2 linked regions of the Candidatus Kuenenia stuttgartiensis genome follow. The protein of the gene in region 1 binds, or shares a complex with, the protein of each later gene. Links are inferred from orthologs where the notes say so. Each region holds a gene or a part of one and is shown on either strand. Other genes may lie near its edges.

The links. The genes of interacting proteins can lie anywhere in the genome.
Region 2: dnaX (region 1) and holB share a complex: the UniProt entries of both Bacillus subtilis proteins name them as parts of the DNA clamp loading complex. The link is inferred for Candidatus Kuenenia stuttgartiensis from one-to-one orthologs.

What each region holds. Positions count from the first base shown.
Region 1 is NZ_LT934425.1:178,323-186,034, forward strand. The notes cover bases 1,934-4,882. They hold dnaX (DNA polymerase III subunit gamma/tau), read right to left. Parts: upstream 4,271-4,882; coding sequence 2,597-4,270; downstream 1,934-2,596. Other genes in these bases: recR (recombination mediator RecR), read right to left, coding at 1,934-2,207; KSMBR1_RS00920 (YbaB/EbfC family nucleoid-associated protein), read right to left, coding at 2,239-2,586. Outside these bases: rpoN (RNA polymerase factor sigma-54), read right to left, coding at 74-1,525; more of recR, read right to left, coding at 1,602-1,933; tRNA adenosine(34) deaminase TadA, read right to left, coding at 5,536-6,033; KSMBR1_RS00960 (hypothetical protein), read left to right, coding at 6,827-7,012; KSMBR1_RS00965 (hypothetical protein), read left to right, coding at 7,076-7,712. UniProt on the Bacillus subtilis protein: Part of the beta sliding clamp loading complex, which hydrolyzes ATP to load the beta clamp onto primed DNA to form the DNA replication pre-initiation complex.
Region 2 is NZ_LT934425.1:2,389,361-2,397,066, reverse strand. Bases 2,642-5,584 are described here. They hold holB (DNA polymerase III subunit delta'), read right to left. Parts: upstream 4,664-5,584; coding sequence 3,620-4,663; downstream 2,642-3,619. Other genes in these bases: KSMBR1_RS10985 (lipoyl domain-containing protein), read right to left, coding at 4,724-5,014; KSMBR1_RS10995 (PilZ domain-containing protein), read right to left, coding at 2,642-3,418. In the rest of the region: KSMBR1_RS11000 (HD family phosphohydrolase), read right to left, coding at 1-1,165; more of KSMBR1_RS10995, read right to left, coding at 1,349-2,641; rny (ribonuclease Y), read left to right, coding at 5,905-7,461; tRNA uridine-5-carboxymethylaminomethyl(34) synthesis enzyme MnmG, read left to right, coding at 7,465-7,706. UniProt on the Bacillus subtilis protein: DNA polymerase III is a complex, multichain enzyme responsible for most of the replicative synthesis in bacteria.

The sequences.
Region 1 (7,712 bases):
CTGTAGGCAGTGCCTACCCGGCGCGGGTTCAGGTTTGTAACCTGAACCAAACGTTTTATACTTTCAATCCAGCCTAATATGCTTTTCGCTGTCTTGACGAGGGTATTTTCAGAATACGGCGGTATTTGGTGACCGTTCTCCTGGCTATGTCTACCCCTGAGGCGCCTAATTTATCTGCAACCTCTTCATCGCTCAATGGGTTTGATTTATCTTCTTTTGCAATAATTTCAATAAGTTTCTGCCGGATAGATTCCCATGATTCCATATTACCGTCGGCATTCTGAAAACCTCCTGTGAAGAAAAATTTCATTTCAAAAACGCCCTGCGGGGTTTGGATATATTTATGGGCAATTGCACGGCTCACCGTTGAAACATGGACGCCAACAATATCGGCAACGTCCTGCATCTTCAATGTTCGCAGGCGGTGAACTCCTTCATCTAAAAAGCCCTTTTGCATGCTTACAATTTTGCATGCTACTTTATATAATGTACTCCTCCGTTGCTCTATGGCATCAACCAGCCATTTAGCAGATTCAATCTTCTTCTGTATATACTGGCGCGTTGAACTATCAATATTGCTTTCACTCAAGGATTTTCTATAAAAGGAGCTAATATGCAAATGTGGTATATTAGCATTATCAATCAAAAACACCTCATATTCCCCGTCAATTTGTTCTACCTTCACTTCAGGGACCACATACGGAATTGTTTCATCGTTAAATACGGAACCGGGTTTTGGGTTTAGTGTACGAATAAATTCTACCTGTTTTTTTATAGTTTCAAGGCTATATCCTGTTTTCTTTGCTATGGCAGGATATTTTCTTGATTCGATTTCTAATAAATAATTTTGCAGAAGATCCTTTGTTATGTGGTAATTCGGGTCACGATTGTCTAACTGTAACAGTAAACATTCCTGTAAATTTCTCGCACCGATACCAGGCGGTTCCAATGTCTGTACAATTTCTAACGCCTTTTCAGCATCCGCCAAAGAAACAGGTTTTTCAAAAGATGAAACTATTTCTTCTAACGAACCTGATAAATACCCGGAGGTATCAACAGAATAAATAATGTTCTCACATGCTTCATAAAGATGTTCAGGAACTTCCATAAGCGATAACTGCCCCAGCAGGTAATCATGAAGCGACATTGGTTTGGTGGCAGTATTTTCCAATGCCTCTTGTTTCTGATCGCGTTCATCAGAAAGGGCACTCTTCCGGATTGTCGTCTTCGAATAATATTCATTCCAATCTTCCGCCATCTCATTATGCCGGTCAACCTCTGCCTTTTTGGCGTCATCCCATTCGGTTTGAGCAGCATTTTCTCCGGCAATTGAGCTGTCTTCTGAGACAGGGCTATCTTCTTTAGGTTGTTCAACCACCTCCTCAAGAACCGGGTTATCCAGCAGCTCTTGCTGTATGCGCTCTGCCAGGGCCAATAACGGAAGCTGGAGTATTTCTATAGACTGAATTATCTGGGGAGACAACTTCATCTTTTGCTGGAGTTGCGGCAATAAAGAAGACTGCATTTTCATTAAAAATCACCTTCCCAAAAATTAACTATAAATAACTGGTGTTGTGTTTCAGTAAAAAACATACGTTAAATTAGTTCCTCATCTCATTCCTATCACTGACCGCATCGGCTACAATAGCGGTATTTGCATATTCAAGATAACTGCCCGTCGGCAACCCGCGGGCAATCCTCGTCACTTTAACGCCAAATGATTGTAATTGTTTATGTATATATACGGCGGTTATATCCCCTTCCATATTCAAATTAGTGGCAAGTATCACCTCTTTAACGCTGCCGTCTTTTACTCTTTGCAAAAGTCTGCCAATAGTGAGTAAGTCGGGGTCAATACCCTCAAGGGGGGAAATATGTCCCTGGAGTATATGATAATGACCATTATATTTGCCAGTTTTTTCAATGGTTAGTAAATCTGCGAACTGTTCAACAACGCAAATAATTGAACTATCCCTGCGTAAATTACTACAAATATGGCATGGGCTATTTTCTGAGACGTTAAAGCAAACAGTACAGATTTTCATATATTTCTTTACATCGCGAATAGCATACGCCAGCTTCATAGCATCGTCAACCGGCTGTTTTAAAACATAACAGGCTAACCGTTCTGCGGTCTTCTGCCCAATCCCTGGCATTTTCCCAAACTCACTAATAAGGTTATTCACTGTTTGCGGATAAGTATTCAAAGTACATACCTCTTTAAGATCAATGAACGAATCATCCTCCAAACATTCCTTGCATGCCTGGAATATTTAGCCCACCGGTAAATTTTCCCATCTCGGATTGATATAATTCCTGAGATTTTTTCAACGCCTGGGAAACGGCGGAAAGGATAAGATCTTCCAGCATCTGAACATCTTCCGGGTCTACCACTTCCGGGTCAATTTTTATAGAAAGGATTTCCTGCTTCCCATTCATGTGTACCGTAATCATACCGCCGCCGGAGGTAGCCTCTATTACACGTTCTTTCAAATCCCTCTGTGCATCCTCCATCTGCTTTTGCATTTTTTGCGCCTGCTTCTGCATCTGTTTCATCATTTCTGTCATATTGCCAAAACCCTTCATGTCACCCCCCCTATCGGTTAACTTTAATAACACGACCGTCAAATAATTCTAACGTTTTTTTTACTGCCGGTTCTGAAAACACCGTATCGTTTATTTGCTGTGCACCACCATTGTCCAAACTTTGGCTCTGTCTGTTCTCTTCCGGCTCTTCTTTTTCAGATAGTACAAGCTTCAGTTCCATAAACCCCGGCACCACTTCTTTCGCACAATTTTCGATAAGTTTTTTTTCTTCCGGTTGCTCCAACCTTTCTTTCTGAAAAAGAAATTTTCTGGGAAATGCAACTACCAATACTCCAGCATCGCTGCTTACCAGCCGGCCTTCCTTGAAAAACGCCCAGGTAGATTTTTTCTTTTTCTGAATGCTTTTAAGGATATCCCCCCATACCTCGTTTTTTTCCATTGCGATACCTGGAGTTATTTTTTCTTCTTTTGCAGGAGGTATCACGTCGCCTTCTTCTATTGATTTTTCCGACACTGTCTGCCGGGCAAACGATTCTGCGGGAAGGAGAATAGCACTACCTCTCTTGCCAGGGATATTGTCAACTTGCTCCAGTTTTTCCTCTAATGTCGTTATGCGTTCAATAAGACCAGACAATGCGTCGATAGATTCCATCCGGCACAGTTTTATAATGGCCATTTCCGCAGAAATCCGCTGCAGCAAAGAATCCGTTGAACGTATCCTCATCACGGAAAGCATTTGAATCATATACATCAGTGTATCGCCGGAAAATGATTTTTCAAAGCGCTGAATAAAAGACTCGTCATACTCCGCCCATACTGCTTCCTGGCCGCAGGACGAAAACACCAAAAGATCTCTTAACCGCAGAAGCAACTGATCAATAAACTCCGCCGGAGTCTTTCCCTCATTCAGAATATCATCCACAATTCTCAGCGCACCTGAAGTATCTTTGTTCACAAAACACTCAAACATACTATAAATCTTATCATCATCAATATACCCCAGCACATAATTTACATCCGCCGAAGTTACGTTGTCATCGCAGAAAGAAAAGAGTTGATCAAGCACAGATTGTGAATCCCTTAATCCTCCCTTTGCATATTTTGCAATCGTATGGAGTGCAGCAGACTCTATTTGTTTCCCTTCCGTTTTGCATATTTCCAAAAGGTGTTTTTCAATATCATTAACGGAAATATTCTTAAAGTCAAACCGTTGGCACCGTGATTGAACTGTTTCAGGAAGACGGTTTGCCGCAGTTGTCGCAAATATAAACTTAACATGAGCTGGTGGTTCTTCGAGGGTTTTAAGAAGGGCATTAAATGCTTCACGGGTAAGCATGTGTACTTCATCAATAATATAAATTCTATACCGCGCTCTCGATGGGGCAAATCCTACATTTTGGCGTATATTTCTTATCTCATCAATTCCACGGTTTGAGGCGCCATCAATTTCCAGAACGTCTATGTCGCTTCCTTCGGAAATGCTCTGGCAGATATCGCATACGTTGCAGGGGGTGTCAGTAGGACCATTAACACAATTTAACGCCTTTGACAGTATACGCGCCGTGGAGGTCTTGCCTACGCCCCTCGGACCAGCAAACAGATAAGCATGGGCTACCCTGTCTGTACGTATTGCATTTCCAAGGGTTTTTACTATAGGCGCTTGCCCTACTATGTCGCTAAAGGTTTGAGGTCGGTATCTACGGGCTAATACTACATAAGACATTTAAAAATCACCTACATTCCTTTTCAACCATAGAGTTTTTTAACACACTTAAGTAACTTCTCAATAAGTTGCGGAAATGAAGCCATACGTTGGTAGTGGGTAGTGATAGTTGATAGCCACAATTGGTAGTAAAAAATTTAAAAACAGGGAAATCTTTAAATTTTTTACCAGAATAATTCTACAACTATCAACTACCAATTGAGAAGTTACAACCGTTACTTCTACTTCAAAATTGGTGTAAGCAATTTATGCTTTTATATTATCAGAATCTATCGATAAAAACCACCACATAAAAGGTTTTATAAACGGCCGTGCACTTTTTTCGTGCCCCCTTCTGTTAGTTTACCAATGCAGTTAGCTCAGGCCAGACTAACTCACGGCACATGAGGACAAGTGTTTATGGCTGCTTGCTTCCGCATCTGACCAGATTCGCATCGTCTCCCATTGCATGAGATCCAACCTTCATCACCACTTACATTGACAAAGATAACAGTCGTGAGCCCTCAGAAAAGCGATCAATCCTGCTATAGCGGGTTGCAGGTTACAGGGTACCGCTAGCTCCCCATCTAGCACGGCCAATTTTTCAATGATGGCGGAGAGGGCGGGAGTCGAACCCGCGATACCGTTTTAAGCGGTATACGCGCTTTCCAAGCGCGCTCATTCGGCCACTCTGACACCTCTCCATCTTTAATCTTCCAGTGCTATTCATTTAAAAAATAAACGATTATTTCAGTCACCCTTCATCACTACTTGCAATAAAACGTTACCACATTTTCCGTTTTTGATGGCGGAGAGGGTGGGATTCGAACCCACGTTCCGCAATCGCGGAAAACGGTTTTCGAGACCGTCCCGTTCAACCGCTCCGGCACCTCTCCGGCTTTTCACTATAAAAAAACTGTAACTATTGAAAAAATCAAATGTAGAAACGCATTGCATGCGCCTCTGCAGAAATATTGAAATTCCTAAACTGGTATATCCAGAACCAAGCAAGAAAGAAATAAATAAATACGAAATTCGAAGTACGAAACAAATCCGAATAACAAAGCATAAAATTCAAAACAAATTCAAAACATACAACAATGTGAAGCGCGAAATACGAGAGACAAAAAAGGCTTTTGTTTAGAATTTCAAATCATTTTGTCATTAGAATTTGTTTCGGATTTCGGATTTTACAGTTACCGGATTTCACCATTAAATATTTTGCCAAAAAGCACGCACTGACGAATGGAAGTGTGCAAAGAAATTATTGCTAAGGTACTAAACATTTACTTAATGCGGCAATTCTCTAAAAAAAATCTCTTTAATATATCCCTGCATTCATCAGCAAGGATATCGGGTATTACTTCCAAACGGTGATTCAACTTAGTATTTTGGACAAGATTCATGACAGACACGCAAGCGCCCGCTTTTTTATCAACAGCCCCATACACAAGCTTATCAATCCTTGACTGCACCAAGGCACCGGCACACATTACGCAGGGTTCCAGAGTTACATAGATAGTAGACCCGGTTAGTCGCCAATTTTGCAAATACTCCGCCCCTTGGGTTATCGCTATCATTTCCGCATGGGCTGTCGGGTCTTTAAGCATTTCCCTTTGGTTATGCGCACGGGCAATAATCCGGTTATCATATACAATTACGGCGCCTACCGGAACTTCATTAATATCCGCAGCCTTTTCCGCTTCTTTAATCGCTTGCCGCATAAAATACTCATGATTACTGCTTGCGCTTTCCATACCCATTGCCTTATTTAATACTATCATATTATCCTTGTAAAAACGCTTTTGTAGGAGGAGGCACGTTACAACATGCCCTTACAATGTCCGTCGTGTTCTCTGTGTGTTTCGTAATTAAAATCTTTTTGGTTGCGGCTATGCTGCGTTGTGAGATAGGTATAAAATCTCAATCTTGGTATTGTTAAGAAAATAATATATATCCGCGCTCTTTAATTTATGAATCAATTCCGATGCCGTTCATCTATGATAAAACACCTCAGCTTATTTGGTATGCATTTTATGGGGCAAAACACAAACGGGTATAGAAAAGACTATCGCTCGTTAAGTAAAAACGCGCCCAGGAGGACTTGAACCTCCAACCTCCGGATTCGTAGTCCGTGACTCTATCCAATTGAGCTATGGGCGCAAAATCTTAAAGGCTTAAAAAAACTGCAACAATATCGTTTGCGATATTTACAGCATTTACATCAAAATCGTGAGTGTTTTGAGCCAAATGGCTGTAAGTTTTATATTCGAATGTTTTGTCAAGTTTGTCGTATTTAGTAAATAACGTATGGTTTGGAAATTTTATAAGAAACGTTCGTTTTAGTCAAGAAGCATTTCAACAAGCTTGAAAGTCAAAAGGGAGCTATTTACCGTTGGAAAAGCAATAGTAGAGATACTGTAGAATTAGAAAAGATTTTATAATCCTACATTTTTAGAAGTACGATTTTTTAAATCTAAAATCTAGAATCGTAAATTCAAAAAGGAGGTTTTGCAGGCAGCAATAAACGTTGAAAATCAGGCAGAACAATGATAGGATTCTAAACAGGAGACTAAAATGCCAATAACCAAAGAACTCAGTAATATCAGAAAGTTAGAAGCGGTCGGATTCCCGCACGAACAAGCCGAGGTGCTTACGGACATAATAGAGGAATCCCACGTTGACGGACAGCAGAGTTTAAAAGACTTTATCAGCAGAATGCCTAGCGCGGCCTTTGGCCGCAACCAAAAAGGTGATTTTTAGTTTATTATAAAGTATAGTAGTATCCTCGTAAATAGTAATCAGACAATTTGGAGGACACTACTTATGAATAAGTTGATGGAATTATATCGAGACAGGATCGTGGGTGCAATAAGCGGTCTGGACAGGATTCGTTTTCGCGGGACATTGCGGTGGTTGGCCAGTGAGCGTGGGATGGGAACATTCATGAACCAAGCGAGAATTCTGCTTAAGGATTTTTCCGGTTGGGTCAATGGGCTTACGGCACAGGTGCGAGACAGTTGTGAATCGCGGGCGAAAGATTTGGGTATCGAGGTGCGGTATTTGATGAGCAGCGGTGTTGATAAGGAGAAGTTGGCTCGCCAGATCGCGGCGGATAAGAGGATTACGGAAGGTTCCATCTGCCTGTTGAGTGTGGTAGAGCCTTGTATTGCGCCGATGGTCAAGGGCAACAAGGCCAGCAAGAAGCTCGAGTTGGTAATGGCGCCCCGCAAGTGTGTCTTTGTGTATCATTATTTTAACGATCCAGTGTTTGGTTTTGGTCATGTTCGTATCCAGAGTTGGGCGCCGTTTAATATTTTCATTTGTCTCAATGGTCGTCATTGGCTGGAGCGGCAACTTCAGAAGCAAGGTATTGATTATGTTAAGGACGGCAACTGTTTTGTGCGTATAGAGGATATTGCGGCTGCGCAGGTTCTGCTCCATGAGCAGCTTAAGACTGACT
Region 2 (7,706 bases), 2.2 Mb from region 1 along the record:
CCATTTTTTTAGCCAAATCCAAACTGTGCGGGGAAAGGGTAGTCTCTATTTCAGTAATATCATTTATCAAAAAGGGTTTTTGTTCACGAAAGGAAACGACAAACACCCCTTTTGATGGGGGTCTGTTTAAACGGAAACAGGTATTCTTCAGCACGCTTAACAATTCATCTGTATATCCGAAACCTGTGCGAAAGACCAGTCTCGTTTTATCCTGATTTGCCAAAAGAATCAAACCACGATCATAATCAAGTCTTTTCTCAAAAACTTGTATGACGTTTGACAGAATACCATCAATCTCCATCTGCTTGCTAACGGCCATGCCCATTTCGTTTATCATAAGGGCGTTGTTATAATTCACATCAACCTGTTCCAAAAGCTTATCGGACGAATCTCTCAGGCTGTTTATAGCTGCATTTAATTCCCTTTTTTCGATGATTCCAGCATAGAGGGTTAATAACAAAACAGCAAAAACGGAAATTGGAAAAACCGTTATCGGCGTTATCCATGGATGCATGAAATAAGAACTAAGGCACGCTGCTGCAAAAAATATGATTGCGTAATTTCTTATTTTTTTCCAAAAAGATGATGGTGATTCTTTCCATGAAACTATATAACGGCAAACCCTTCCCCCTTTAAAAAGGCATTCTGGATGTTCTACCCCTGGCAATCTATAATTAAATACCATGGCAATAGCCTCAAAAAAACCAATTCTGTTTTCACATTGGAATGGTTTTTCGCTGACACCCTCATTCGGAACAACCGTAATTTCTACTTTATTGGTTCCTCTTTTTGTTGATTTATAGATTGCCGATTTAGTGAAATTATGAGCGTACTTCCCTGCTATCTCATAGGCTTTTGCCGGACCAACAAGGCCAAGGACATACTGTCTCATTATTCCTATAGCTTCCGGTGATGCCGCATACCTGCCTGCTTCACGGGCAATATTTTTATTTCCCGTTAGTTTTACCAGCCTTTCGTAAAAGAGGTCTACCTGCTCCTGGGTAAACCAGTGACCTTCGTCAGTAACCTGGTAAGATTCCATTCCGGCATAGTTTAAAAGTTCACCTACATTTATATAACTATAGTTTCTTTTAATAAGCTTAATATAAGTATCTATTATACGGCTGTTATATAAAGGCCTATTGTCTATCTTTGGCGTTTTCATAGATATTTAGATTGCAGACAGTATGCTTTGCGTAAATAGAAGTGGAGTGAAAATTGCGTTTTTACGTTTATCAGGAATATCAAAAGAAAAAATGTGCGCTACCTACAACCTTGTTTAATGAAGCGATTTGCATTCATCCCGAGTTATAATCAAAGTTTTTAAATAAATTATCAAAAAAGGGATTTACCCAAAATTTGCGCTATTCTTAAATCTATCCTTTTGAACACGACTAAATAAACCCTCCATGAACTCAAAGTACTGATCCGTATACTGCATATTCAGTATCCACAAATTATACACCTTATCATAAGGTATTGACTGCTCTTCAGCATAGCTGACAGGGTAAAGGAGTATCGGGATTTTTTCCTGCTCATAGTAGTTTGATAGCTTATACAGGCAGGAATAAAGGGCATCGCGGGGAACATCTTCAGACTCCAGCACTATAATATGAATGCAATTGGTCAGGTCTGACATGTTCAGCCCTGTGTCAGAGATGTTTAACATGATAAAAGCCTTAAGGATACCCTCTTTCTTCAGAGAGAAGAGTCTCCGTTCCCTCTTAAAACCAAGCCGTTGATATTCTCTGCTGAGTTCGTCACTATCAAGCATACTTTGCTCCAAATCCAGGGCGTGTATCATAAGACCTCCGGACGTATATTCATAAAAGCTTTCAAGCTCCGTAAGGTCTTCCGGTTGCACTTTCGTAAGCGACCACAAAGCTGACATTTCTACTTGATTTGCATTTTTATGATGATGAAAATAGGCAAAAGGATCGATGGAAGACCCTTTAGGGTCATGTATCGATTCCGTAACTCCACCAAATACCCTATGAGGAAAACGGTTGTCTGGCCTGAAGTAGCAAATAACATAGTTCATGTGTGTTGAATAGAGGCGGTGGAAATCGTTTATATACCGCTCAACCTGGCCCAACACAACAAGACCCGCCATGCTGTCACTTGACCTGCTCGCGGCATGGTGGTGAAGCAACCACGTATTCTCATAAAAACGGAGTATAGATATATGTCCATGAATTATCCCATTACTCTGATAAATGAAATGCCTTGCTATACCGGGATTTTTTATGTACAGCTTCTCATACGTCTCTTTAAACCGTTCCTTATTGTTATGCATAAGGGCATATTTCCCTGGATATACAAAACCCGTCTCAAAAAAGAACTTCCACAGGGCATCCAGGTCCACCCAGTTGCAGGCGTAGGTTTTTTTGTTCGCTACATGATGCAGAATGCCTGAAAGCCTTCCCTGGTCATGAATATCCATATCCAGAAAAGCAATACCACACCTTACAAACATTGTGCTGTCTTTGGTTCTGGCTGTATTCCTGTAAACAACCTGTGCCTTGCACTTGAGCTTAAAACCATCTGCAAATTCTATAAAAAGTTCAGGCACGATTATACCCGGCAGAAGTATGGAATTGTAGTAATACTCCTTCACAGATAAACCCGAACCTGCCAGGTCTTCAACCTCCAGATTGATCATCTTACTGGTTAAGGGATGCAGGAAAATGATATTGGGCGAAGGTATCAGTTTGTGCCTTGAACTACGGTATTTTTTAGGTTTAAACCTGCGCATCTGTTTGTCAATGGATTCTAGTATGAATGACCTCGTTTTCTGACCATCGGTTTGTCTGGTGATTCTGCATGACCCTGAATAAAAAGTATCCTGTTCGTCTTTAAAAACTATATAGACGGGGCATTCAGGATTTACCCAATAGAAGGATTGAGGCGGTACTGTTGATACTTCTACGCAGAATGAAACAGCGCCAAAATCCAAAAGACGTCCGGAAAAAACTGTACCGTTTTGAATGAAATCAACCTGAACGCCTTCACATGAATACCTTTTTACCCGCTGATGTCCGAGTTCATAGCAGGTATCAGGGAGAGAGAAACGTATTCCTTCCTCGCGTATAGCCATCACATCAGTTTTAATACGAATAAGTTTTTCTCCCTCAGTAAGAAAAATATCGAGGAATTCATAGGCATTTAGCTTCAGTCCTTTTGGTCGAAGCCAAATGCAGTCGAAACTATCGTCAAGGCATGGTTTCGGCCTGGCTTGAAGGGATATGATATTGTTGTATTTCAAATGCTTGAAATTTATAAGGATGGTGCCGGACTGGAAGTGAATATAGTTCAAAATGTTGATCAAATGTTTTTTGCTGACCGTCTTCCAGTCTCCCGGCTGATTGTCCAGGCGGATGTTTTGAGCTAGTTGAATAATCTCTTGAAGGCTAACCACTTTTCACCTCAATCCCATGTTGTCCCGGTTCAGTAATTGTGAATGAGTACCAACGTTTTGCATTTTGTTTAAGAAAGGAATGTTCGCTTATTTCCCTTCTGAAAAGACTTGTCTGTATGTTGTCGCATAACATCGGCAGGGTGGATAATGGGGTGCGTAATTATTCTTTTCCCGTGAGCTAACTTGTTATCAGCAACGTAATTATTGCGCAAACCAGGCCTTAGGGTCAGATTGAAGGTAAAGTATCTCGGTAATCATATTCTCAATCAATAAATTGATATTGGCATTACAGTCGAGATACTTTAAAGAAGTTTTTATTCTCTCTAAAATCTTAAACAGGGTCTTTTCTGACAGAGATTTACTTTTCGCTATCAAGGCATCCTTCCAGTCATCGTAATAGAGAAGAAAATGCTCCCCGCCTGCTTTACAAATAAGTATGTCCCGGTAATACATCAAAAACAGCAAAAAGAGTTCTTTTACATGCGATCTTTTTTCCTCCAACACTTCCATGTCCTGTATATTCCATTCATTTAATAGCTCTTTGGAAAAGGTCAGATTATCCTTCAAACTTACCTCAAAAAGTTTTTCTGCAAGCCAATGTTTCTTTTCCAGAGCGTTTGCCTCCATAAACATTGCAGCTCTTTTAAGGCTGCCACCGGAGATTAAAGCAAGTTGTGCGGCCAGTTGTTTATCTAATTGGAACCGGTCAGTGAGTATATTCTCCATTGCTTTTAGTGATAGCGGGGAGAACCTCACTACCTGGCATCTTGACTTTATCGTTTCACTGACAGATTCCAAAGAAGTTACTATTAATAATATAATGGCATATAATGGCGGTTCTTCTAATGTTTTCAGCAAGCAGTTAGAGGCTTCCTCATTCATCTTGTCCGCATCTTCGACAATGACAATTTTGTGCTTTGATTCTAAAGGTTTTACAAAAAGAATTTCCTGTAGATATTTTAATTGTTCTAATTTAATTACCCGATGGTTTTTCTCTGGTAACAGAAAAAAGATATCCGTAAAATTATCGGCATCAATCCTTTTACATATATTGCAATTGTCACACGCGCCGTCGATTTTGCCCGATTGGCAAAATATCTTCTTTGCCAACTCCCTTGCAAACGACATTTTGCCAATCCCTTCCTGCCCGGCAAAGATGTAAGCATGCGCTAAACGTTCATTTTTAAGGGCATTTTTAAATAAAGATAAAACCTGCTCCTGGCCAATTATTTTCGCAAAAGACATAAAACCCTTAAATGAAGGCAAAGAAATTGAAAATTATCCATTGTCCATTTATCGCCGCAACTATTCTTCTTCGTCTTCATCCTCGTTTTCCTCTTCGTCTTCGTCCACCTCTTCTTCCGTCTCAAGTGTTGCTAAGATATCACCTACTTTTACCACATCACCTTCTTGTACATGAATTTCAACTAACCTTCCGGTAGTTGGTGCATTTATGTTGAAGGTCGTCTTATCCGTAATCATTTCAACAAGATCTTCACCTTCTTCAACCGCCTCATCTTCATCCACATACCAAAAAGAAACTGTTGCCTCATCCCCATTACCCTCTATTTCCGGCAATTCCACATCAACTTTCATAGTTATTCTCCTAAAAATCGTGAGACAAAAAAAGCTTTTAAAAATCAGTTTAATCCCTAAAAGGAAGGCGATTATACTGAACAGCGAAAAGCTTGTCAAGCGCCAAAGACCGCATCAGAAAATCACAAAAATATTATCTTTAACAACCTTCCCAATAACACTTAAACCTTTTAATATTAGATATATAATTAGCTTGACTTGGCAAAAAAGATAAATTATTATTGCAGTTTGGACTATTAATGAATGATGCGAAATATGCAAAATTGAGTTACACCTTGCCCTTATAATTATATTTTCGTAAGGAATTTTATAATTTTTCTCAAAAGAATATCCATTTCCAGTTAGTAGCATTTTCATTATTATTTCTTATTTAAAAATAGTTGAACGATTGAAAGGCTTAATCACTAAGGGTTATTTTTATTTGTCATACAATGTATTATTGTTGGAATCAGGGGATATGAAAAGCAACCTTCTCATTAATCTGAAAGTTTAATCCGATTTTTGACTGGGATTTCTCTAATGTTATTGTTAACAAAACGGTCAGCATCCAATATGATATTTATGGATCCAAAAGAAAAAATATACAGATAACAAAATCTGGTAAAATTAATCCCTCACGTTAATTTGCCGGAAATGCATCTTGGTAAGTATTTTCTCATATGTTTGTCACTGTTGCATTATTTTATCAAAATATAGCACATAACATTACATAGTATCCCGCTTTTTCATTCCTCATTAGGTCCCGGTAGCATATCCTTAGGTCTTGCCGTTCTCCGGCAAAGGCTTTTCGACCTTCAGAAGTAGTTTTTCCCATAGTTTGGTACGACCACTATTACGTTTTCATTTTTTCCCCGGAGGATGGGCGCGATATATCTGCTCATAAAAATATAATGCAAATCTATCAGTTTCCTTGTTATCTCCTTTTTCCTGTTTGTATTGCCATAGGCTATTTTATCTGCATTGCAGTAATTAGAAAAAAACAGGCTGCAAAGGAAAAGAAGGTACAGCAACTTATTGAAGATTCAAAGAGAGAGGCTGAAAAAATAAAAAAAGAAGCCGAACTCTCGGCAAAAGCCGAATTGTTTCAACGCAAAGAAGCAATAGAAAAAGAGATGCAAGAAACAAAAATCGAGCTGAGACAACAGGAAAGAAGGTTAAGCAAAAGAGAAGACAACCTTGAACGAAAAGTCGAGTTATTAACAAAAAAGGAAAAACACCTTGATACACTATCCACTAATTTGGGTATTAAAGAAAAAAAAGTTGATGAAAAGAACGTAGAACTGGAAAAAATCATAGAAGAAGAGAATAACACGCTCCTTAAAATTTCCAATATGTCAAGGGATGAAGCGGAAAAACTATTGCTGACCAGGCTGGAAAGAGAACTTGATATCAAATGCGCCGAATTAATCTCGAAAAAGATAGAAGAGGCAAAGGAAAATGCTGAACAAACGGCATTATCATTAATTACCACATCAATTCAACGGTGCGCCTCTTCTCATACCGCAGAAAATATTGTCAGCTCAATTGAACTGCCCAACAACGAAATGAAGGGACGTATTATCGGAAGAGAAGGCAGAAACATCCGCGCCTTCGAAAAAGCAACTGGTATCGACGTTATAGTAGATGATACTCCCGGAGTAATTGTCCTCTCCGGTTTTGATTGTGTACGCAGGGAAATTGCCCGGCAATCTATGGAAAAATTGATCGTTGATGGAAGAATCCACCCCGCCCACATTGAAGAAATCGTAAAAGAAACGGAAAAGGAAATAGAACAAGTCATCATGGAAACAGGAAAACAAACATGCTTCGACCTTGGCGTACACCACATCCATCCGGAATTAATAAGACTTGTCGGAAGGCTGAAATACAGAACCAGTTACGGGCAAAATCAACTAAAACACTCAATAGAGGTTGCGAATCTCATGGGCATCCTTGCTGGAGAATTGAAACTAGATGTTGCCCTTGCGAAAAGATGTGGACTTTTGCACGATATTGGAAAGGCAACCGGGTCTGAATCCGAAGGGACACATGCTCTCGTAGGCGCTGATCTTGCAAAGCGTTACGATGAAAGAAATGAAGTGATTAACGCAATTGGCGGACATCACGAGGAAAGGCCTGTGGAATCTGTTTACACTGTTTTGGTAAGCGCAGCAGATGCGATTTCTGCAGGAAGGCCCGGCGCAAGAAGAGAAACGTTGGAAAAATATATCAAGCGCCTTGAAAAACTTGAGGGAATTGCAACCTCTTTCAACGGCGTAGAAAGCGCTTATGCCATTCAGGCGGGAAGAGAAGTCCGCATCATGGTTTGTCCGGATAAAGTAAACGACAAGGCCGCGGCAAAGATGTGTTACGACATTGCAAACGAAATAGAAAAACAATTAGAATATCCGGGAGAGGTTATTGTTACCGTTATTCGGGAAACACGCTTTGTAGAACGCGCGAAATAACATATGCATACGGAGTTTGATGTTATTGTTGTTGGCGCGGGACATGCCGGATGCGAAGCCGCTTTAGCCTCGGCGCGCATGGGACTGAATACCGCCCTTCTCTCAATAAACCTCGATACAGTCGCACAAATGTCCTGCAATCCTGCAATCGGGGGTATTGCCAAGGGGCAGCTCGTGAGAGAAATCGACGCATTGGGCGGAGAAATGGCGCAGGTGATTGATGCAACGGGTATTCAGTTTCGCAT